DNA from 3 places in the Romboutsia sp. LXY-2 genome. Region 1 is predicted to be linked to each of the others. Evidence: riboswitches for the same ligand, from Rfam matches in the RefSeq annotation. Region 1 holds a riboswitch; each other region holds the start of a gene.
The links. Region 1 has a riboswitch for glycine ahead of gcvPA (aminomethyl-transferring glycine dehydrogenase subunit GcvPA). Riboswitches for the same ligand answer to the same signal wherever they lie in the genome.
Positions count from the first base shown of each region.

Region 2: linked by a shared signal. The riboswitch ahead of ACI48P_RS12115 (alanine/glycine:cation symporter family protein) and the one ahead of gcvPA (aminomethyl-transferring glycine dehydrogenase subunit GcvPA) in region 1 are both predicted to bind glycine.
Region 3: linked by a shared signal. The riboswitch ahead of ACI48P_RS12810 (GrdX family protein) and the one ahead of gcvPA (aminomethyl-transferring glycine dehydrogenase subunit GcvPA) in region 1 are both predicted to bind glycine.

Region 1 covers NZ_JBKFGI010000004.1:381,334-388,180, reverse strand. Annotated here, with positions in the region: gene ACI48P_RS10140 (exo-alpha-sialidase) at 211-1,608, shown strand; gene ACI48P_RS10135 (flotillin family protein) at 1,886-3,367, shown strand; gene ACI48P_RS10130 (aldo/keto reductase) at 3,604-4,749, shown strand; glycine riboswitch at 4,872-4,975, shown strand; gene gcvPA (aminomethyl-transferring glycine dehydrogenase subunit GcvPA) at 5,233-6,847, shown strand, end outside.
Region 2 covers NZ_JBKFGI010000006.1:205,825-212,671, forward strand. Annotated here, with positions in the region: gene ACI48P_RS12110 (DNA topoisomerase III) at 1-763, opposite strand, end outside; glycine riboswitch at 1,029-1,116, shown strand; gene ACI48P_RS12115 (alanine/glycine:cation symporter family protein) at 1,305-2,681, shown strand; gene ACI48P_RS12120 (hypothetical protein) at 2,777-3,043, shown strand; gene ACI48P_RS12125 (polysaccharide deacetylase family protein) at 3,609-4,538, opposite strand; gene ACI48P_RS12130 (response regulator) at 4,809-5,162, opposite strand; gene ACI48P_RS12135 (CheR family methyltransferase) at 5,434-6,243, opposite strand; gene ACI48P_RS12140 (chemotaxis protein CheW) at 6,227-6,709, opposite strand; gene ACI48P_RS12145 (chemotaxis protein CheD) at 6,728-6,847, opposite strand, start outside.
Region 3 covers NZ_JBKFGI010000006.1:340,764-347,610, forward strand. Annotated here, with positions in the region: gene grdA (glycine/sarcosine/betaine reductase complex selenoprotein A) at 1-113, opposite strand, end outside; gene ACI48P_RS12795 (glycine/sarcosine/betaine reductase component B subunit) at 178-1,464, opposite strand; gene trxA (thioredoxin TrxA) at 1,566-1,883, opposite strand; gene trxB (thioredoxin-disulfide reductase) at 1,936-2,898, opposite strand; gene ACI48P_RS12810 (GrdX family protein) at 2,924-3,295, opposite strand; glycine riboswitch at 3,388-3,496, opposite strand; gene ACI48P_RS12815 (M3 family oligoendopeptidase) at 3,785-5,479, opposite strand; gene ACI48P_RS12820 (ABC transporter ATP-binding protein) at 5,647-6,847, opposite strand, start outside.

The sequences.
Region 1 (6,847 bases):
TGTTTAATATAGAATAAAAAATAAATTAATAACTAAAGAAAAATAAAAATTGGCCGATAATATATTATAAAATGTAAAGGGGGGGGAATTAATAAATTCAAAAATGGATTTTACATGTCAATAAATAAGGGGAATATTTTTTGTATATGTAAACTTTATTTTATAAGGGCTTAAAATCACAAAAGAATAGAAAATTTAAGGGGGAAACTAATGAAAAGAAATCTAAAAAAATTCAAAACTATAAGTATGGCTATTGCTTTAGCAGTATGCAATATCAGTGGAGTATTTGCACAAGACCTAAGTACAAATAATGAACCTAAGCCAATAACAGTATTTGACAGAACTAATAATACATGGGGAGCAAAGTATTTCAGAATACCTAGTATGCAAACGTTATCGGACGGTACATTATTAGCATTTTCAGATATTCGATATAATGGAGCGCCTGACCATGCATTTATAGATATAGGTGCAGCAAGAAGTACAGACGGTGGTAAGACTTGGGATTATCAAACTGTAATGGAAAATGATAGAGTGAATCCAAAATTCTCTCGTGTAATGGACTCAACTACTGTTGTTACAGACACAGGGAGAATAATATTAATCGCAGGATCTTGGAATAAAGATGGAAACTGGGCAGGTAGTACACCTTCATTAAGAGAGGACTGGTCTGTTCAGATGGTTTACTCTGATGATAACGGGTCAACATGGTCTGATAAAATAGATTTAACAACAAATACAGAAAGAATTAATAACCAACCAAGTAATACAATTGGATGGTTAGGCGGTGTTGGTGCTGGTATAACAATGGAAGATGGAACAATAGTAATGCCAATACAAATTGCATTAAGAGAAAATAATGCTAACAATTACTATTCAAGTATTATATATTCAAAAGATAATGGTGAAACATGGACTATGGGTAATAAAGTACCAGATAAAAAAACTTCTGAAAATATGGTGATAGAGTTGGATGGAGCTTTAATCATGAGTGCTAGATATGATTCAACTGGGTACAGGGCATCATATATATCTTATGACTTAGGAAGTACGTGGGAAATTTATGAACCATTACATGAAAAGATTTTAACTGGAGCTGGATCAGGCTGCCAGGGATCATTTATAAAAGTTGAGGCTTCAAATGGTCATGAAATAGGGTTGATTTCAGCACCTAAAAATACTGCAGGTGGATATGTTAGAGATAATATTACTGTTTATATGATAGACTTTGATGATTTATCAAAAGGTATTAAAGAAGTATGTGTACCTTATCCAGAAAACGGCAATCCAAGTGGTGGTGGATACTCATGTTTATCTTTCAATGATGATAAATTAAATATACTTTACGAAGCTGATGGAAATATAGTATATAAAGATTTAAGCGATAATTTTGATAACTATATGGTACAAATAGAGTTAGATGCACTAAAAGATTTAGTTTCAGAAACAAAAACTTTAGTTGAAGATAACTATACAAAGAAAAGCTGGGAGAAAGTAGAGATTGCACTAAAAAAGGCTGAAAAAGTTTTAGATAGCAAAAATGTTAAATTGAAAGAATTAACGAAAGTAAAAGAGAATTTAGAAGAAGCAAAGAGTAATCTTATATAATAAGGTAGGCTACAATGTTTAAAGGGAGTTATATCATGGCAAAATATGCTAAGATATAGCTCCCTTTAAACATTAAAGTAACTTTCTATAAATTCATCGTAGTTTTTTGACCTTCTACAAATTTTCGGTATTGTTCAGAATTACCTAGTAGAGATTTATAACAAAATTAGCTCGTTAAAATTCAATATATAATCTGTTATTTATATTTTTATTTATACATAGACTTTAATAAGGAGAAAATCCGCAAGTAATGAAATAGAGAGGGGGAGTTATTTTGATGTTTTTAGAAAGTTCTTTTTTAATACCCATAGTGGTATGTGTAGTTGTTTTAGTTTTATTAGCTACTGGTTATGTCAAAGCACCAACAGATAAAGCTTTTATAATTTCTGGTCTTAGAAAACAGCCTAGAGTGGTAATAGGAAGAGCTACTATAAAAGTACCATTTTTTGAAAGAAAAGATGAGCTAGCATTACAATTAATACAAATAGACGTTAAAACAGCTAGTACAGTACCAACAGCAGACTATATAAATGTAAGGGTAGACTCTAATGTTAACTTAAAGGTAGGAAGTAGTGATGAGTTAATAAAATTATCATCTCAAAACTTCTTAGGTAAAGATACCAACTACATAGCTAGTGTAGCTAGAGAAGTCCTAGAAGGAAATGTTAGAGAAATAGTAGGTACAATGAAGTTAGAAGATATGGTAAAGGATAGAAAAAAGTTTGCTGAGGCAGTAAAAGAAAATGCAGAGCCAGATTTAAATGCAATGGGGTTAGAATTAATAAGTTTTAATGTTCAAAACTTTATAGATGATAATAAGGTAATAGAAAACTTAGGGATAGATAATATAGTAACTATACAAAAAAATGCAGAAATAGCTAAAGCAAATTCTGAAAAAGAAATCGCACAAGCTAAGTCAAAAGCAGATAAAGAAGCTAATGATGCTAGGGTAACAGCAGAACAAGATATAGCTATAAAAAACAATGAACTAGCACTAAAACAGTCAGAATTAAAGATAAAAGAAGATGAGAAAAAAGCTGAAGCAGATGCAGTATATAAGATAACAGAAGAGGTACAAAGAAAGAGATTAGAAACTACTAGAGCTGATGCTGATATAGAAAAACAAGAAAAGGCAATAGCTATAAGGGAAAAAGAAGCTTTAGTAAAAGAAAGAGTACTTGAAGCCGAAATCAAAAAACAAGCAGAAGCAGAGAAGTATAAAAGAATGCAAGAAGCAGATGCAGAGGCTTATGAGAAACAAAAAGAAGCCGATGTAGATCAATATAAAGCTAAAAAAGAATATGAAATATTAAAAGATAAAGCTGAAGCAGAATTAGTAGCAGAGCAAAAAAAGGCTGAAGGTATAAGTGCAGTCGGTAAAGCCGAGGCAGAGGCTATAAAAGCTAAGCTATTAGCCGAGGCAGAAGGTTTAGATAAAAAGGCAGAGGCTATGAATAAGATGCAACAGGCAGCAGTAATAGAGATGGTAGTAGAAAAATTACCAGAGATAGTTAAAAATGCAGCAGCTCCATTAGCAAATGTTGATAGTATAACAATGTATGGCGAAGGTAACGGTGCTAAGATGGTAGGAGATATCATGACTACTACAGATAAGGTAATAAAGGGATTAGAAGGTGCAGTTGGTTTAGATATTAAAGCATTAATATCAGGTGCATTAGGCTCTACGTTGGTTGCACATAAAAATAATTGTACTACTGTCCATGTTGAAAATTTAGAATCTGGGGAAGATTTATCCTAGTGATTTGATAAAGTTATTTTAAATCATATAATATTTACAAGTATAAATTATAATCCTCTTATAGTTTACAGATTTAATTACAGAATCTGGATACTATGGGAGGTTTTTTTGTATCAAGTGGATAAGCTTAGTATTTATAAAATTATTGATATAATATCAAAGACTTTTGATGTCTTATTATAAAGTATATGATACAATTTTAGTATCAGATATCAATAATAGAAGGGGTATTATATATGAGATATGTGGAATATGGAAAAACAGGGAAAAGTGTTTCAGTAGTTGGATTTGGTGGATTAAGATTCGACTTAGAAAAAAGTGATGAAGAAAATGCCAAACTAGTTAAATATGCCTATGAAAAAGGAATAAACTATTTTGATACAGCTCCAGGGTATTGTGATGATAGAAGTGAAAAAATATTTGGAATAGCATTTAGAGAAATGATAAAAGAAGGAAAAACAGATTTCTACATATCAACCAAAGGGAAGCCTAAGGTATTTGATACTGCAGAGAAATCTATAGAGGCAGTGAAAAATTCTTTAAAAGTATTAGGAGTACCTAAAATTGATTTTTATCATGTTTGGTGTCTTAGAGAAATAGATCATTATAACCTTGCAATGAAAAAAGGTGGACAATATGAAGGACTTTTAAAGTGCAAAGAAGAAGGTTTAATAGATCATATAGTATTCTCATCACATCAATCAGGGGATGAGGTTATACAGGTCTTAGATGATAATAAATTTGAGGGTGTTACAATGGGAATAAATATACTTAATTTCCCATATAGATGGAATGGAGTCAAGCATGCTCATAAAAATGGGTATGGAGTAGTAGCTATGAATCCTTTAAATGGTGGTGAAGTCCCAAGGCATATGGATGCTTTATCTTTTTTAGCCAAAGAAGGAGAAACTGCTATTGATGCTGCATTAAGATTTAATATTGGAAGTCCTCAAATAACAATATCTTTAATTGGATTTGGAAGTTTTTCGGATATTGATCATGCTTGTAGGATAGCTGATGAAAATGATGTGTACACTGAGGAAGATATAGAAAATATAAAACAAAAACTAGGAGAACACTTAAATGCTACTTGTAGTGGATGTGGATATTGTAATATTTGCCCTATGGATATTAATACATCAGCTTATATGCTTCTTTATAATGAAAAACAAATGTTTAAGAAAACTGACAGTCAAATGATACAGGATGTTTATGGGTTAGAGTGCTGGAACTACACAATGAATAGTAAAGGAAAAGCTAAGGACTGTATAAAGTGTGGCAAGTGTGAGAGAGAATGTACTCAACATCTGCCTATAATTAAGAGATTAGAAGAAGTGGCTTATTGGGAAGAGGTTGGAGTTAATAATGTAGCTCATGTATAGGTGCAATAATCGTATGGCTATGATTTCTTCAGATAAGATGATGAGATGGAAGGGAAGGAAAAAATATTATTCTAAATCTTAGAGTGACTACATAGAATAATATAAAATTAAATATTTTCCAAATGAGATTGGCGAGAGATACCTAGATACTTAGGAGCCGAAGAAGAAATTTAAAAATAGCCAAATTTTTAAAGAAACTTTCAGGCAAAGATATCGTTAATTGATGGAACTCTGGAAAGACTTATAATCCTTACTATAAGTCACCGAAGGAGCAAAATAATGAAAATTATTGAAACTTTCAGGTCTATAAACAGAGGATATACAGGCAACATTATTTGTTGTGCTTGTATATCCTCTTTTTTACGTACAAAGTAAATTCAATGGCTCATAATTTGTTTATACTTATAGAACTAAATAATGCAAATGTGTATGATAAGTGAATCTTTTATAAATTAAAAAATTAAAATAAATGGAGGTATTATAATGAGTGAATCAATTTGTAAACCGCATCTAAAAACAACTACTTTATATGAAAAACACAAAGAAATAGGAGCTAAGTTTTTAGAGTTTGGGGGATGGGATATGCCTTTAGAATACGAAGGTATGACTAAAGAACATCATGCAGTAAGGGATAGTGCAGGAATTTTTGACGTATCTCATATGGGTGAAGTAATGATAGAAGGTGTAGATAGTGAGAAATTTATACAAAAGATAATAACAAACAATATAGAAAATATGAAAGACAATGACGTCATATATACACTAATGTGTTATGAAGATGGGGGAGTAGTTGATGACTTATTGGTTTACAAATTTAATAACACAAAGTATTTATTAGTTATAAACGCAGGCAATATAGAAAAAGATTTTAACTGGATGATAGAAAATAAAGGGAACTATAGTATAGATATATCAAATATCTCTAATGAAGTATCTCAGCTTGCAATTCAAGGTCCTAAAGCTCAAGAAATATTACAAAATATAGTAAATATTAATTTAGAGGAAATAAAGTTTTTTACATTTGATTCAGAGGCAGAAATACTAGATACAGAATGTATTATCTCAAGAACAGGATATACAGGTGAAGATGGATTTGAAATTTATTGTAAAAATCAAGATGTAATAAAAATTTGGGATGAACTTTTAAATATAGGAAAGGAGAATCTTAAACCAATAGGTCTTGGAGCAAGAGATACTTTAAGATTCGAGGCATGTCTGCCTCTTTATGGAAATGAAATAAGTGAATCTATCTCACCTTTAGAAGGAGGACTTTCATATTTTGTAAAATTAGATAAAAGTGAATTTATAGGTAAAGAAAGTTTAGAGGTTCAAAAGAAAAATGGAATACAAAGAAAGGTAGTAGGATTTGAAATAAGTGGTAGAGGTATTGCAAGACATGGATATGATGTTTTAGCAAATGATGAAGTTATTGGATATGTAACAACAGGGTATCAATCACCTACACTAAATAAAGTAGTAGGTCTTGCATTAGTTGACTCAAAATATGCACAGCTAGATACGGAGATAGAAATAGCAATAAGAAAGAAAATAGTTAAAGCTAAAATTATCAGAAAACCATTTTATAAAAAACAATATAAAAACAAAGAAAATGAAAATTTAAATAAAGATGATAACAAAGACAACATAAATAATTATATAAATCAATTCTCATATATACCAACAACAAGTGATGATAAAAAGATAATGTTAGAAAGTATGGGTTTAAAATCAATAGATGATTTATTTGTTGATATACCTGATGACTTAAAATTTAACAGAAGTTTAAACTTAGAAAGCTGTAAAAGTGAATTAGAGGTAAGTAAACGTATAAACAAATTAGCAGAGAAAAATAAGAGCTTAAATAATCTAACATGTTTTCTTGGCGCAGGAGCTTATGACCACTATATTCCATCTATTATAAATCACATAACTTCAAGAAGCGAATTTTATACAGCATATACACCATATCAAGCAGAAATAAGCCAGGGAACATTACAAGCAATCTTTGAATTTCAATCAATGATCGCAGAACTAACAAAGATGGAAATAGCTAATGCATCTATGTATGACGGAGCAACAGCAGCAGTTGAAGCTTGTC
Region 2 (6,847 bases), on a different contig from region 1:
CATTAACCTTTTTCTCAATCTTCTCAATTATTTCTTTATTAAAAGTTGAATAACTATTGTTATTTTGCCAAAATAACTTTATATCACTATTTCCTTTTAATGCTGTAAGCTCTAGAGTATAATATTCTCTTGGCTTAAATTCTCTAATTTCTTTTTCTCTTTGAAGTATTAAACCTAATGTTGGAGTTTGCACTCTTCCACAAGATAACTGAGCATTGTACTTAGTAGTAAGTGCACGTGTTGCATTAATACCTACTATCCAATCTGCTTCAGATCTTGCAACTGCTGAATAATACAGATTTTCATACTCTTTAGCATCTTTTAGTTTTGCAAACCCATCCTTTATTGCTTTATCAGTATTTGATGAAATCCAAAGGCGTTTAAGTGGCTTATTAACATTAACTTTATCTATTATCCATCTTGCCACAAGCTCTCCTTCACGACCTGCATCAGTTGCAATAACTATTTCACCTACATCGTCTCTATTCATTTGAGATTTAACTGTATTAAACTGCTTTCCAGTCTTTTTTATAACTACAGTTCTTAAGGTTTTAGGTGCAATAGGGAGATCTTCCATGTCCCAAGATTTATATTTATCTCCATAACTCTCGGGGTCTGCTAATGTAACTAAATGACCTAAAGCCCAGGTTACTATATATTTCGGCCCTTCTATATATCCATTTTTATCATTTTTACATCCTAATACTCTAGCTATATCTCTTCCTACTGAAGGTTTTTCTGCTAGTACTAACGTTTTTGACATAATTTTTACCTCTTCTATTTTTACTATTTGCTTATTATTTTCATATTACTATAATAAACTATGTAAATATTTATTGCTATTATATTTACATAAATTATATCCTATTATTTATTTTATTATTGACAATCATGTATTTTTTGTATTAGATTAGTAATAAGTAATGCGACAACAACATATTCCGTTTGAGGCTTTATAGAAGAGATGCCATGTGCACACCGAAGGATTAATAATATCAGGTACTTTTTATAAGTAGTGACTGTAAAGCTTAGGAAACTCTGGAGAGACCCATATAGGGCGCCGAAGGGGCAAAGCAATTCGCTCAATCTCTCAGGCAAAAGGACAGGGATTTTTACTATGGTTATTTATAATCTTATACCATAGTTAAAGTGTATCCAGAGCTAAATTGATTATTTTCAATTTAGCTTTTTTTATTACACTACTAAATCATATCTAATTTTATATTAGTTTCCTGTCAATTAATTCATTCCCGAAATTTTATTTGGAGTTGTTCATCACTATAATTTACTTTAAGGGGTGTTTTATGAATTTAATTGATGTATTAAGTAATGTAAACTCATTTGTATGGGGTCCACCACTATTAATTCTACTTGTGGGGACAGGAATTTTATTTACGGTGAAACTTGGGATCATTCAAGTTTTAAAGCTACCTAAAGCTATTAAACTAATTTTTAAGGCTGAGAATAGTGGTAGCGGAGACATATCAAGCTTCGGTGCTTTATGTACAGCACTTGCTGCAACAGTAGGTACAGGTAATATTGTAGGGGTTGCCACTGCAATAAAAGCTGGAGGTCCTGGTGCCTTATTTTGGATGTGGCTGGCTGCATTCTTTGGAATGGCAACAAAATACGCTGAAGGTGTACTAGCTATAAAATATAGGACTAGAGATAACAATGGTCAGATATCAGGTGGTCCTATGTATTATATAGTAAATGGTATGGGTAATAAGTATAGACCTCTTGCTGTATTTTTTGCAATAAGCGGTATATTAGTTGCTCTTCTTGGAATAGGAACATTTACTCAGGTTAATTCAATAACCGATTCTATTAATGGTAGCTTTGGTATCGATCCAAGAATAACTGGCGTAGTTTTAGCCATAATAGTTGGATTTGTGATTTTTGGTGGACTACAAAGTATTTCTAATGTAGCAAGTAAGGTTGTCCCAACCATGTCTATAATATATATATTAATATGTTTAGCTGTAGTTGTTAATTTCTTTAATCAAATACCAGAAACGTTTATATTAATTATTAAAAGTGCATTTAGTCCATCTGCTGCAATTGGTGGATTTTTAGGCTCTACAGTTTCCATGGCAATAAGAAATGGGGTTGCACGTGGTGTATTCTCTAATGAGTCTGGTTTGGGAAGCGCTCCTATAGCTGCCGCTGCTGCAAGGACAAAGTGGCCTGCAGAACAAGGTTTAATTTCAATGACTGGTACATTTATAGACAGTCTAATTATATGTACTCTTACTGGGTTTACACTTATACTTTCAGGTGTTTGGCAATCAGAATTTAATGGAGCTTTAATGACACAAGCCGCTTTTAGTTCTGTACTACCAACATTAGGACCTTTATTCTTGACTATTAGTTTAAGCTTATTTGCATTTACAACAATTCTTGGTTGGAGTTACTATGGAGAAAGATGTTATGAGTTTTTATTTGGAGTAAAAGGAATTAATTTATATAGAGTAATTTTCGTTTTAATGGTTCTATTAGGAGCATTTTTAAAACTAGAAGTGGTTTGGATAATAGCTGATATTGTAAATGGACTTATGGCTTTACCTAATTTAATCGCACTTATTATATTATCTCCAATTGTAATATCAGAAACTAAAAAGTACTTTGAGTATTTAAAAAGAAATGAAGACTCGAAAAATTCTATGAAGTCTGCGTCTTAATTTTTATAATAATATTTTGAACTAGTAACTTTGCTACATCCTTTTCATATTTTAAAATATAGACATATTTTTATCTTACATCTAGGAGTGATAATATGAGACCGGATCCAACAATGAAGTATATATCACCTGATCTTCTTTATGAAACTATTGATAAAAGTAAAATTAAAATATTTAAAATAACATACTGTTCGTTAAAATTAAACGATCAATGTATTTTAATAAAAAAGGATATTATTAAGATAGTAAAAACATATAAAGACATTGGATTTGTAGAAGGCACTATACTTAAAGACAATGAACCTCTAGAAGATATTATATTAAAATACAATAGAATATTAAAGATAGAATGTTTAAAGTAACCAAAAAACTGGCTATATCAATATTATATTGATATAGCCTTTTATGTAAAAAATTTTAATTGCTCAATTTGTGATTGCATATACTATTTCTAAAATTTAAGAAATTTATATAATAGAAAGTTTAATAAACACATTAGCCCTAATGTCATGCTCAATCTTCCACTTAAAAACCTAAAACAGACAGCTACTCCTATTATTTGGACTATGGTAAACATACTTAAAATAAATATGCAGTTATATATTAATGATTTACTTCTAATTAATTTAACGCTATAATTATTAATATTTTTTAACACTCCCCAACTCTCTCCTAACTTACTTATATGTTATCATTACAAACTCAAGTATATTATAATATTTAATTCTTAAGAAAAACCCTACTAAAATCTTAAGATTTTCTTAAGAATAGATTAAATTTATTAAAATACAATAAAAAGTTACTACATATCATAAGTTATTACGAGTTCTATATAAATAAAAAATACTGGATTTTAATTTAATCCAGTATTTTTTATTTATATATTTAATTTGTGAATTGATTTAATACTTAGTCCGACCAAAGTTGTTAAGCCAATGTTTTAAATGTATATCCGTTATCTTTGTAGTATTTTATTATTTCAGGAAGAGCTTTCATTGTTTCTTCCTTTCCATAAGTATCATGCATTAATAGTACTACTATTTCTTTTCCTTCAGAAGTTCTTATTGCATGTTCTGCAAGTTTTTTAGCATCTTTTCTTTTTCCTTCAGCATCAGCATTAAGTGCATTCCAGTCAATTGATACTAGGTTATTTTCTTCAAGGTGTGCATCTAAAGCATCCATGCCCTTCCATGACATGTGTCCACCTGGGCATCTTAATACTCTAGTCGAGAAATATGGCCCTAATATATCCTTTAATAAATCATCAGTCTTTTTAAAGTCTTCCTTAAAAGCCTCAACATCAACTGTTCTATTAGGATATAGCTTCTTATAATCATGACTATATGAATGATTTGCTATTGCATTACCTTGCTCAAAAACGTCCTTAACTATTTCTTTAGCAGCATCTCCACCTCTTTCAATGTTTTGACCTGTTACAAAGAAAGTAGCCTTTACATCTTCACTTTCTAGTATATCTAATACTTTAGGTGTAACTGTTGTAGAAGATCCATCATCAAAAGTTAAAAATACAATTTTCTCCCCATTGTTAGAATAATCATACTTACTAAGCTTTTCTCCTATTATTTTTGCATCATAAGAGTATTTTTTAGCTTCATGGTTAACTCCAACCATGTATTTTTTCTTTTCTTCTTCCTCTTTACGCTTTTTTTCTTCTGCTATTCTTTTTTCTTCTGCTATTCTCTCTTCTTCTAACCTAATTTCTCTTTGTTCTCCAACATAAGCTATTACTGTATTTGACACACCTATAACTATTAATGACCCTATAACTATAGTTGCTACTTTTTTAAAGTTATTTTTCTTTTTTCTAGTATAAATATTTTGTTGTTTTTTCCTCAAAATAAGGCACCCCCCTTTATTATTGTCTAATTTCGTCGGTTATTCGCTAAAATAAATTATACTAGAAAAATATAATAATAAATCTTACAAATTAGTAACAGTTTCGTAATCGTCAAAGAATTGACGGCTAAGATAAATAATTTATTTAGAAAAATAGTAATAGAAATACTGACATCGGTCTACATATGGAGGTACTTTATATCACAGGCAGTGATTTTTTGATACTTATCAAAAAAGGGCGTCGCCCTATTTTTTAGTGCGACATCCCTATTATAATTTAGATAAAGCTGATACAATCATTTCCTCTTTAAAAGGCTTTACTATAAAACCTTTGGCACCATAAATAATTGCTTCTTTCATCCTAGCTTCTTGACCTAGTGCTGATACCATAACAACGGATGCCCCTTTATCAATTTTCTTTATTTCTCTTAGTGCTTGTAATCCATCCATTTCTGGCATAGTAATATCCATAGTTACTACATCCGGTTGTAGTTCATTATATTTTTCTATTGCCATTAAACCATTTTCGGCCTCACCTACTATTTCAAATCCATGCTTTTCAAGCATATTTCTAATGGACATACGCATAAATGCCGCATCATCTACGATTAATACTCTTTTCATAATATTGCCTCCATCTTATCTGATTTTTTCCATATATTTGCTTGTTTTCACTTGTTTCTATTTTTAAAAATACTATAATTATGTACATAAATCTATTTGATTAAAATATTATTTATAACCCATTGCTATTAATAATTATACATAATTTCCATATTAATAAAAAGTATTATTTGTTAATTATTGTATATATTTACTTTTTAGATATCATACATATAAATGCTTCACAATTAGCTAACAAATACTTTTTCATATTTTTTTACTTCTACTTCACCTATATTTTCTTTTTATATATTGAAGGCTTTACACGCTCAAAATCAGTTTTAATATTAGATAAACTTTCAGACATTCCAATTATCAAATAACCTCCTGGTTTAAGAGAATCATATAGCTTTTTGGCTAACATTAGATTTGTAGGATTATCAAAATAAATCATTACATTTCTACAAAATATTACATCGTACTTATTTTTGTACCAACCGATATTTCCATTTAAATTAAAGTATTTAAATTCAACTAGTTTTTTTATACTATCATTAACTATATAGTCTTTACTATTTACTTTCCTAAAATAATTTTTAGCCCATACTGATGGTAACTTAGTTATTTTATCCTGTGAGTAAATCCCTTCTGTAGCTTCTTTTAAAACTTTACTTGAAATATCAGATGCTGTTATGGAAACTTTAAACTTTGCATTTTCACCAAATACACTAGCTGCAAGCATTGCTGTACAATAAGCTTCTTCACCAGTAGATGAAGCTGCTGACCAAATTTTTATTCCCCCAACAGGCAATTTTTTTAATGCTGGAACAAATACATAATTTTTCAGAAACTCAAAGTGCATTTCTTCACGCATAAAATAAGTATAATTTGTAGTTAACTTATCTACCAATAAAGATACTTGCTCACCACTCTTATCTTCCATTAAGTTATCTATATAGCTTTTAAAATCTCTAAATCCTAATCTACTTACCATCATTGCTAGCCTTGTTTCAATTAATGTTTTTTTATTTTCTAGGTTTATTCCATAATTACTATGCATAAAGTTTTTTAATATTAAAAAATCTTTATTCGTTAATTTCATAATTTACATCCTCAGCTATTTTTAGTAATGATTCACAATCTAATATTAATTGAATTTCATTATTTACGCGACTTATTCCTTTTATAAAGTTATCTCTTAATTCTTTTTTGCTAGAATTCATTTTCATACTATCATCAGGAGAAATATTTATAACTTCATTTACTGCATCTACTATTAATCCAATTTTTTTCATATCATCTTCTATTATAATAATACAAGTTCTCTCATTATACCCAATTGGTTCTATACCAAATCTCAACCTAGCATCCATAACAGGAATAATTGTACTTCTTAAATTTATTATTCCTTTCATATATGTATTAATAAATGGAACTTCTGTTATAGGCTGCATTTCTATAATTTCTATAATATATTTAGCTGGTAGTGCATATTTTTGATTATTTACAACAAACAGCATATGTAAATCATCTGTTTTTTTCTCTATTATTTCACTTTGTGTATTCATAACATCGTCTCCCTAATTTTAAATAATTATATCATTCTTTCCCACTGTTTTTACTAATAAGTTATTATTGGTAGTATCGAATACTATTGTTCTTCCACTAGTTCCAAGTATATCTTGTGAAACAATAGAAATATTTAA
Region 3 (6,847 bases), on a different contig from region 1:
GAGAATACTACTTCTACACCATCAACTGTCTTTACACACTCTTCTATTGCAGGTCCTGGTATACCGTCACGGTCACCTATTATAAGAACCTTTTTATTTGCTAATGCGCTCATAATGATCCCCCTATTGCTTATAAAAAATCTCTCTATAATATTCTTATATAAATCTATATTCTTCTTAGTAAGTTGTTGCAGTTAAATATCCAAATCCTGTTTCATTAGTAGCACCAGTTATAGCTTGGATTTCAACTTCTATACTTCCATCTTCTCTTAAACTTCCAGCAGCTCCACCAGCTATTACGTCTACTACATCTACGTGACCTATTACTTTGTCTAACTTAGGTAATACAACTACTTGGTTTGCATTCCCACCAGTAACAACAGCATTTGCTCTAACGTCAGCATCTGCAAGTGATTGAGAAGCTCCATCTCTACCAGCATATTCATCTGTTACTATAACAGTTTTTACATCTTGCATTTCTATTTTCTTACAGTTCATTATTAAGTCAGTATCTGGGTTACCAAATCCTTCTTGAGATACTATAACAGCATCTAATCCTAAGTATTTACATAATTTTGCAGTCCAGTTAGAAGATCTTTCTTTATCTGCAAGGTATACGTTTTCGTTAGTTATTATTACACCAACAAAGTTTATTTCTTTTCCATGTTGAGCGTATAACTCTTCTACAACTCCGTTATTTACGTGAACGTAAGTTGGATTTTTATCACAAGCAGAAACACAGTTACCACTTACTATAGCTCCATCCATTATTTCAGTTGGATATAATAATGTTGGTACTATTTGCTTAGCATCAACTCCGTAAACATATGTATCATGTAATAATCCTTGAGTTTGAAGCATGTACACATATCCTACCTTAGGTAATTCAGGATATTCAACAATTGACTCTAATAATGGTTTAGTTTCATATGATGATACTTCATCTGGAGTAAGGTTTCTAGCAGCTTCTCCTAAGTATGCAGCAGCTTTAAATCCTATCATTCTTACTGCTTTTTCATGATCATATTGCTTTAATCCATCTATTGGTTCAGCTATAACAACCACGTTATTTAATTTAGAGAATGGAGTGTAATCAGCTCCTACCCCTGTCATATCTATTATACCTTCTTGGAATCCAACTATTTTACCTGTAGTAACAACAGCAGCACCTTTTAATACATGAGTTCTACCTTCTCCTACAGTATCTACTTTAGAAAGTATTCCTGGGAATATTCCACCTTTTCCTTCAACTTTAACTCTTGGCTCTATAACATCTTTTACAGGTGTTATTCTTATACTTTCACCTGGACGAGCTAATTCTAAATCTATTGATTTTATGTGCTCATCTCCACCTATTTCTCTTATCATCTCTTCTTTATTGATGAATAAAACTCCCTCTTTAACTTCAGTTACTTCACCAAACTGTACATCTTTAATAAAGATTTTTCCTAATTCAAGACGCATAAGTGCACCCCCCTGATATTTGTTCTTAATTTATATACAATTGAGATAACCCAAAGATTTAGATTATCTCAAAGTTATAGCTACTTTAATACTTCTAAATCTTAATAATGTTTCTTTATCATTGCTTCTATATTTGGTATAGTTGCATCATCCTTAGTAACTTCATCTACTTTAACGCCATCTTTATATATAGCTAATGTTGGAAGTCCTAATACTTTCTCTTTTATTGCTACTCTTCTAGCTTTTGTAGTATCCATAGCACAGAATTTTATTTTATCCCCATATGTTTCAGCTAATTTGTGAACATCTGGCATTAAAGCTTTACAAGGTTCACACCCTTCACTCCAGAAATCAACAAATATTATTCCTTCACCTTTTAATACTTCTTCTTCAAAAGTGCTTTTATCTAATGCTAACATTTTAAAACCCCCTTAGTTTTTATAGAATTTTTAGTTTAGTATAATCAAAGTTTTATACTGTAGCTTCTTCATGGCTAAATTTATGTTCAATATATTTTTCAGCTACTATAGTAGCGATAGCCCCATCATTAGTTGCAGTTACTACCTGTCTTAAAGTTTTTTGTCTACAGTCCCCAGCTGCGAAAACGCCTTCGACATTAGTTCTCATATCTGCATCTGTTAAGATATATCCTTTTTCATCCATTTCTATATGCCCATCAAATAATTTAGTTTGAGCATCTAGACCAACGAAACCAAATATTCCCATTGTTCCATCTTCTTCATCTGCAAAGTACTCATTAGTCTCACCAGTCTTAGTATTTTTAAATACTACTGATTCTACTATTCCATCACCTTTTATTTCTTCTATTACTGTATCTAACATAAACTCTATCTTAGAGTTAGCTCTAGCTTTTTCTTCAACAGATTTAGCACATCTAAATGCATCTCTTCTATGTACTATTGTTACCTTTCTAGCAAACTTAGTTAAGTACATACCTTCTTCTAAAGCACTATCTCCGCCTCCAACTACGAATACTTCGAAATCTTCAAAGAAATCTGCATCGCAAGTTGCACAGTAAGATACTCCTTTACCAGTAAGTTCTATTTCACCTGGACATCCTATTTTTTTAGGAGTAGCTCCAGTAGCTATTATTACTGCTTTAGCTCTATATTCTTCTTTTTCACCCTTTAATACCTTTATATCTTGGCTAAAATCAACTTCTACTATATTATCTTTAACCATTTCAGCTCCAAAGTCCTTACATTGCTCAACCATTCTTGCTATTAAGCTTGGTCCTGAAGCATTTGGTACTGAACCTGGATAGTTTGCTATTTCATGAGTAGTAACTATTTGTCCACCCGTTTTACTTTTTTCTAATATTAAAGTTTTTAGTTTAGCTCTAGCCCCATATAATCCTGCAGATAATCCTGCTGGTCCACAACCAATTATAACTATGTCATAAACGTTTTCCATTTCTCTACATCCCCCTTGTAATTTGTTATACATACTCTATTCGTTGTAATGTATTACTGAAAATGTCAAAATCTATTACTTTAAAATCATCCATAACTCTTTCTGGCCAGTTAGGAGTGACTTTATTGCCTTGGAATTTCATTGCTGTTGCTATTGCGTCTTCTATTAATGTCACTGAATTTATATCTAGGTTATTTGCTTTTTTTAAAATTATGCTTCGATATGGTGTCTCATTTGGCTTAACACTCCCGTATAATGGATGTGTTAAAAGTTCATAACCAGAATGTATTAAGTTTCTACATTCCTCTAGTATTTGTACGTAAGTCAACTCTTTAAATAAAAGTTCTCTATTTAATGTATTTTCTTTTACCATTGGGTTATTTGTAACTATTAACATATATCCCACTCTCTTTCTTAAGTTTTTATTAACAAAAAACAGAGGGCACAATTCCAATTGTACCCTCTGTAAATAATCATTGTTCAGAGATCCGTCCAAACACAGTCCTTTTACCTGAGAATTTCATTTGAATTTCTTGGATAGATTCAAATTTGTCCCTTCGGTCACTCCTTTTCAGAAGTTGTCTTCCATGTTCTTCAACCGGTAAATTTTTATATTTTGACTTTCTTAAGTGATGTGTATTTAAGACTTATTTGTCTTTATACTTGTAGTATATAACCTTTTCTAATATGTTTCAATAATAATTTTTCCATTTTTTTACCATTGTTTTGATGTTTTTGTTAAAATTTTCTCATGAAATGTTCAAATTTCAATATTTTTAACCATCATTTTTATCTATATATTTTTTTAAATTTATTGATATTTTCTATGAAGATTTATATATTCTTTTATATTTTTGTATGTTTTTTTATATATTTTAATAAATAATTATTTTTTTTTGTCATCAATTTTGTCGAACCAATCACTAATATAATTAATTACATTTTCAACTGAGTTTTTCTCAAAAGGTGATTTTAAATTTCCTATGTCGATTATTTCTAAAAATGATTTAGTTCCTCCAACCTTACATATATTTAAATAGTCATTCCAAGCATTAGTATTATCATTCATAGTTTTTTCAAAGAATTGAAGTGCACAAATTTGTGCCAATGTATAATCTATATAGTAAAAAGGATTTTTGAAAATATGCCCTTGCTTAAACCACCAGCCTCCTTTTTCTAAAAATTCGTTATTTTCATAATCTTTATGAGGCAGATATTTACTTTCTATTTGTCTCCAAACTTTCTTTCTTTCATCTTTACTAAGTTTTGGATTTTCATAAATAACATGTTGGAATTCATCTACTACAATCCCATAAGGAATAAATTTTATAGCATTTGACATATGAGCAAATTTATATTTATCGCTATCTTCCTTGAAGAATAATTCCATCCATGGGTAAGTTATAAACTCCATACTCATAGAATGTATCTCACAGCTATCTAGTGTTGGAAAGTTTATTTCTGGCATTTCTATATCTCTTGACATATATAATTGAAAAGCATGCCCTGCTTCATGTGTAAGTACATCAATATCATCTGCTGTTTGATTAAAGTTAGAGAAAATAAATGGTGATTTATATTTTGGAATATAAGTACAATATCCTCCTGCACCTTTATTCGGCTTAGTAACTAAATCCATAAGCTCATTTTCTAACATAAATTCAAAGAAATCTTTAGTTTCTTTAGATAACTCTGCATACATCTTATGCCCACAATTAATTATATATTCATCATTTCCTTTTGGTTTAGCATTACCACTTAAAAACTCTATATTTTCATCTACATAAGTAAGTTTATCTATTCCTAATCTTTTTCCTTGCTTTTTGTAAAGTTTTGATGCTACCGGAACTATATAATCAAGAACTTGTTGCCTAAATACTTTTACCATATTAGAATCATATTCTGTTCTCATCATTCTTATATAACCAAGCTCTACAAAGTTATTAAATTTAAGCTTTCTTGCAATTGAATCTCTTATTTTAACTAGCTTATCGAATATATCATCAAATTTTTCTTCATTTTCCTCAAAATATCTATAAAAAGCTTCTGATGATTTAATTCTAACATCTCTATCCTTCGATATCATATATGTTTGAATCCCTGAAAGATTTTTATCTTCTCCATCAAAATGTATTTTAGCACTTGCAAGTAATCTAGTATATTCTGAGCATAGCTTGTTTTCTTCTTGAAGTTCATTTATTATTTCAGAAGAGAAAGATTTTAATGAATAACTTGCAATTTTATAAAATTGCATTCCATACTCATTAATAATATCTTCTTTAAATTTTGAATTTACAATGGATTTATAAAAGTACGAATTTAATTCATCGTAGTATGGTAAATATTCATCCCAATATTCTCTTTCTTCTTTGAAGAAAGTATCTTGTGTATTAATACTATAATTTATGGATGCTATAGTTGATATACTTTTTATATCATTTCTAAGTTCATTAAGCTTATTTATATTTTTACTTTGAATCTCATATGTATCACTTTCATTAATTTCCCTAATTATTTTTAAAAATTCCTCTTTAACTATTTCATAACAGGGTCTTTTATATTTAAAATCTTTAAATTTCATTTTATCACTCCTATCTTAAATTCTAATTATATATTAGTTTTTATTTATAATCAAATTCTCATATTTATGTTTTTTAATAACTTTCTTCTAAATTTTTTTATGTAAAAAACACCTCAAATACTAATGTATTTAAGGTGTCTCTAATCTTCTGCTTTTTATCAAACTTTTTATACAGCTTCTACATCGTCTCTTTCAAATTGAGAATTATATAAGTTAGCATAGAATCCACCGGCTTCTAAAAGTTCCTCATGGCTTCCTTGCTCTACTATATCTCCATTATTCATAACAAGTATTAAATCTGCATCTCTTATTGTTGATAATCTATGAGCTATAACAAAACTTGTTCTTCCTTCCATTAAGTTTTCCATAGCTTTTTGTATTAATACTTCTGTTCTCGTATCAACAGAACTTGTAGCTTCATCTAGTATTAATATCTTAGGATCAGCTAGTATAGCACGTGCTATCGTTAATAACTGCTTTTGACCTTGAGATACGTTACTTGATTCTTCATTTAGCTCCATGTTGTATCCACCTGGTAATGTTTTAATAAAGTGGTGAACATGAGCTGCTTTAGCTGCCTTTATAACTTCTTCATCAGTAGCATCAAGCTTACCATATCTAATATTTTCTTTTACACACCCATTAAATAACCATGTATCTTGTAGTACCATACCAAACATTTCTCTTAGTTCATTACGGTTAAAATCTTTAAGGTTATTTCCATCTATCATTATTGATCCACTATTTACATCGTAGAATCTCATTAAAAGTTTAACTATAGTAGTTTTTCCTGCACCTGTTGGGCCTACTATTGCAACTTTTTGGCCTGGCATAACGTGAGCTGTAAAATCATTTATTATTGTTTTGTCTGATTTATATCCAAAGTTAACATTTTTAAAGTCTATTTCACCATTTAAATTAGTTATTGAAACTGGATTTTCTACAGTTTGATCTTCTTCCTCTTCTTCTAAGAATTCAAATACCCTTTCAGAAGCTGCAGCTGTAGATTGTAATAAGTTAGCAACTTGAGCTATTTGCGCTAAAGGTTGAGAGAAGTTTCTTACGTATTGAATAAATGATTGAATATCTCCAACTTCAATACTGTTTCTTATAGTTAAATATCCACCCATTATAGAAACTACAACATATCCTAGATTTCCTATGAACATCATTATAGGTTGCATCATACCAGATAAAAATTGAGATTTCCATGCTGAATTATATAAAGTTTCATTTAGCTTATCAAATTCTTCAGTAGCTTTTTCTTCTCCATTGAATACTTTTACAATATTGTGTCCACCGTAAAGTTCTTCAACATGACCATTAACATGACCTAAATATTCTTGTTGAGCTTTGAAGTGCTTTTGT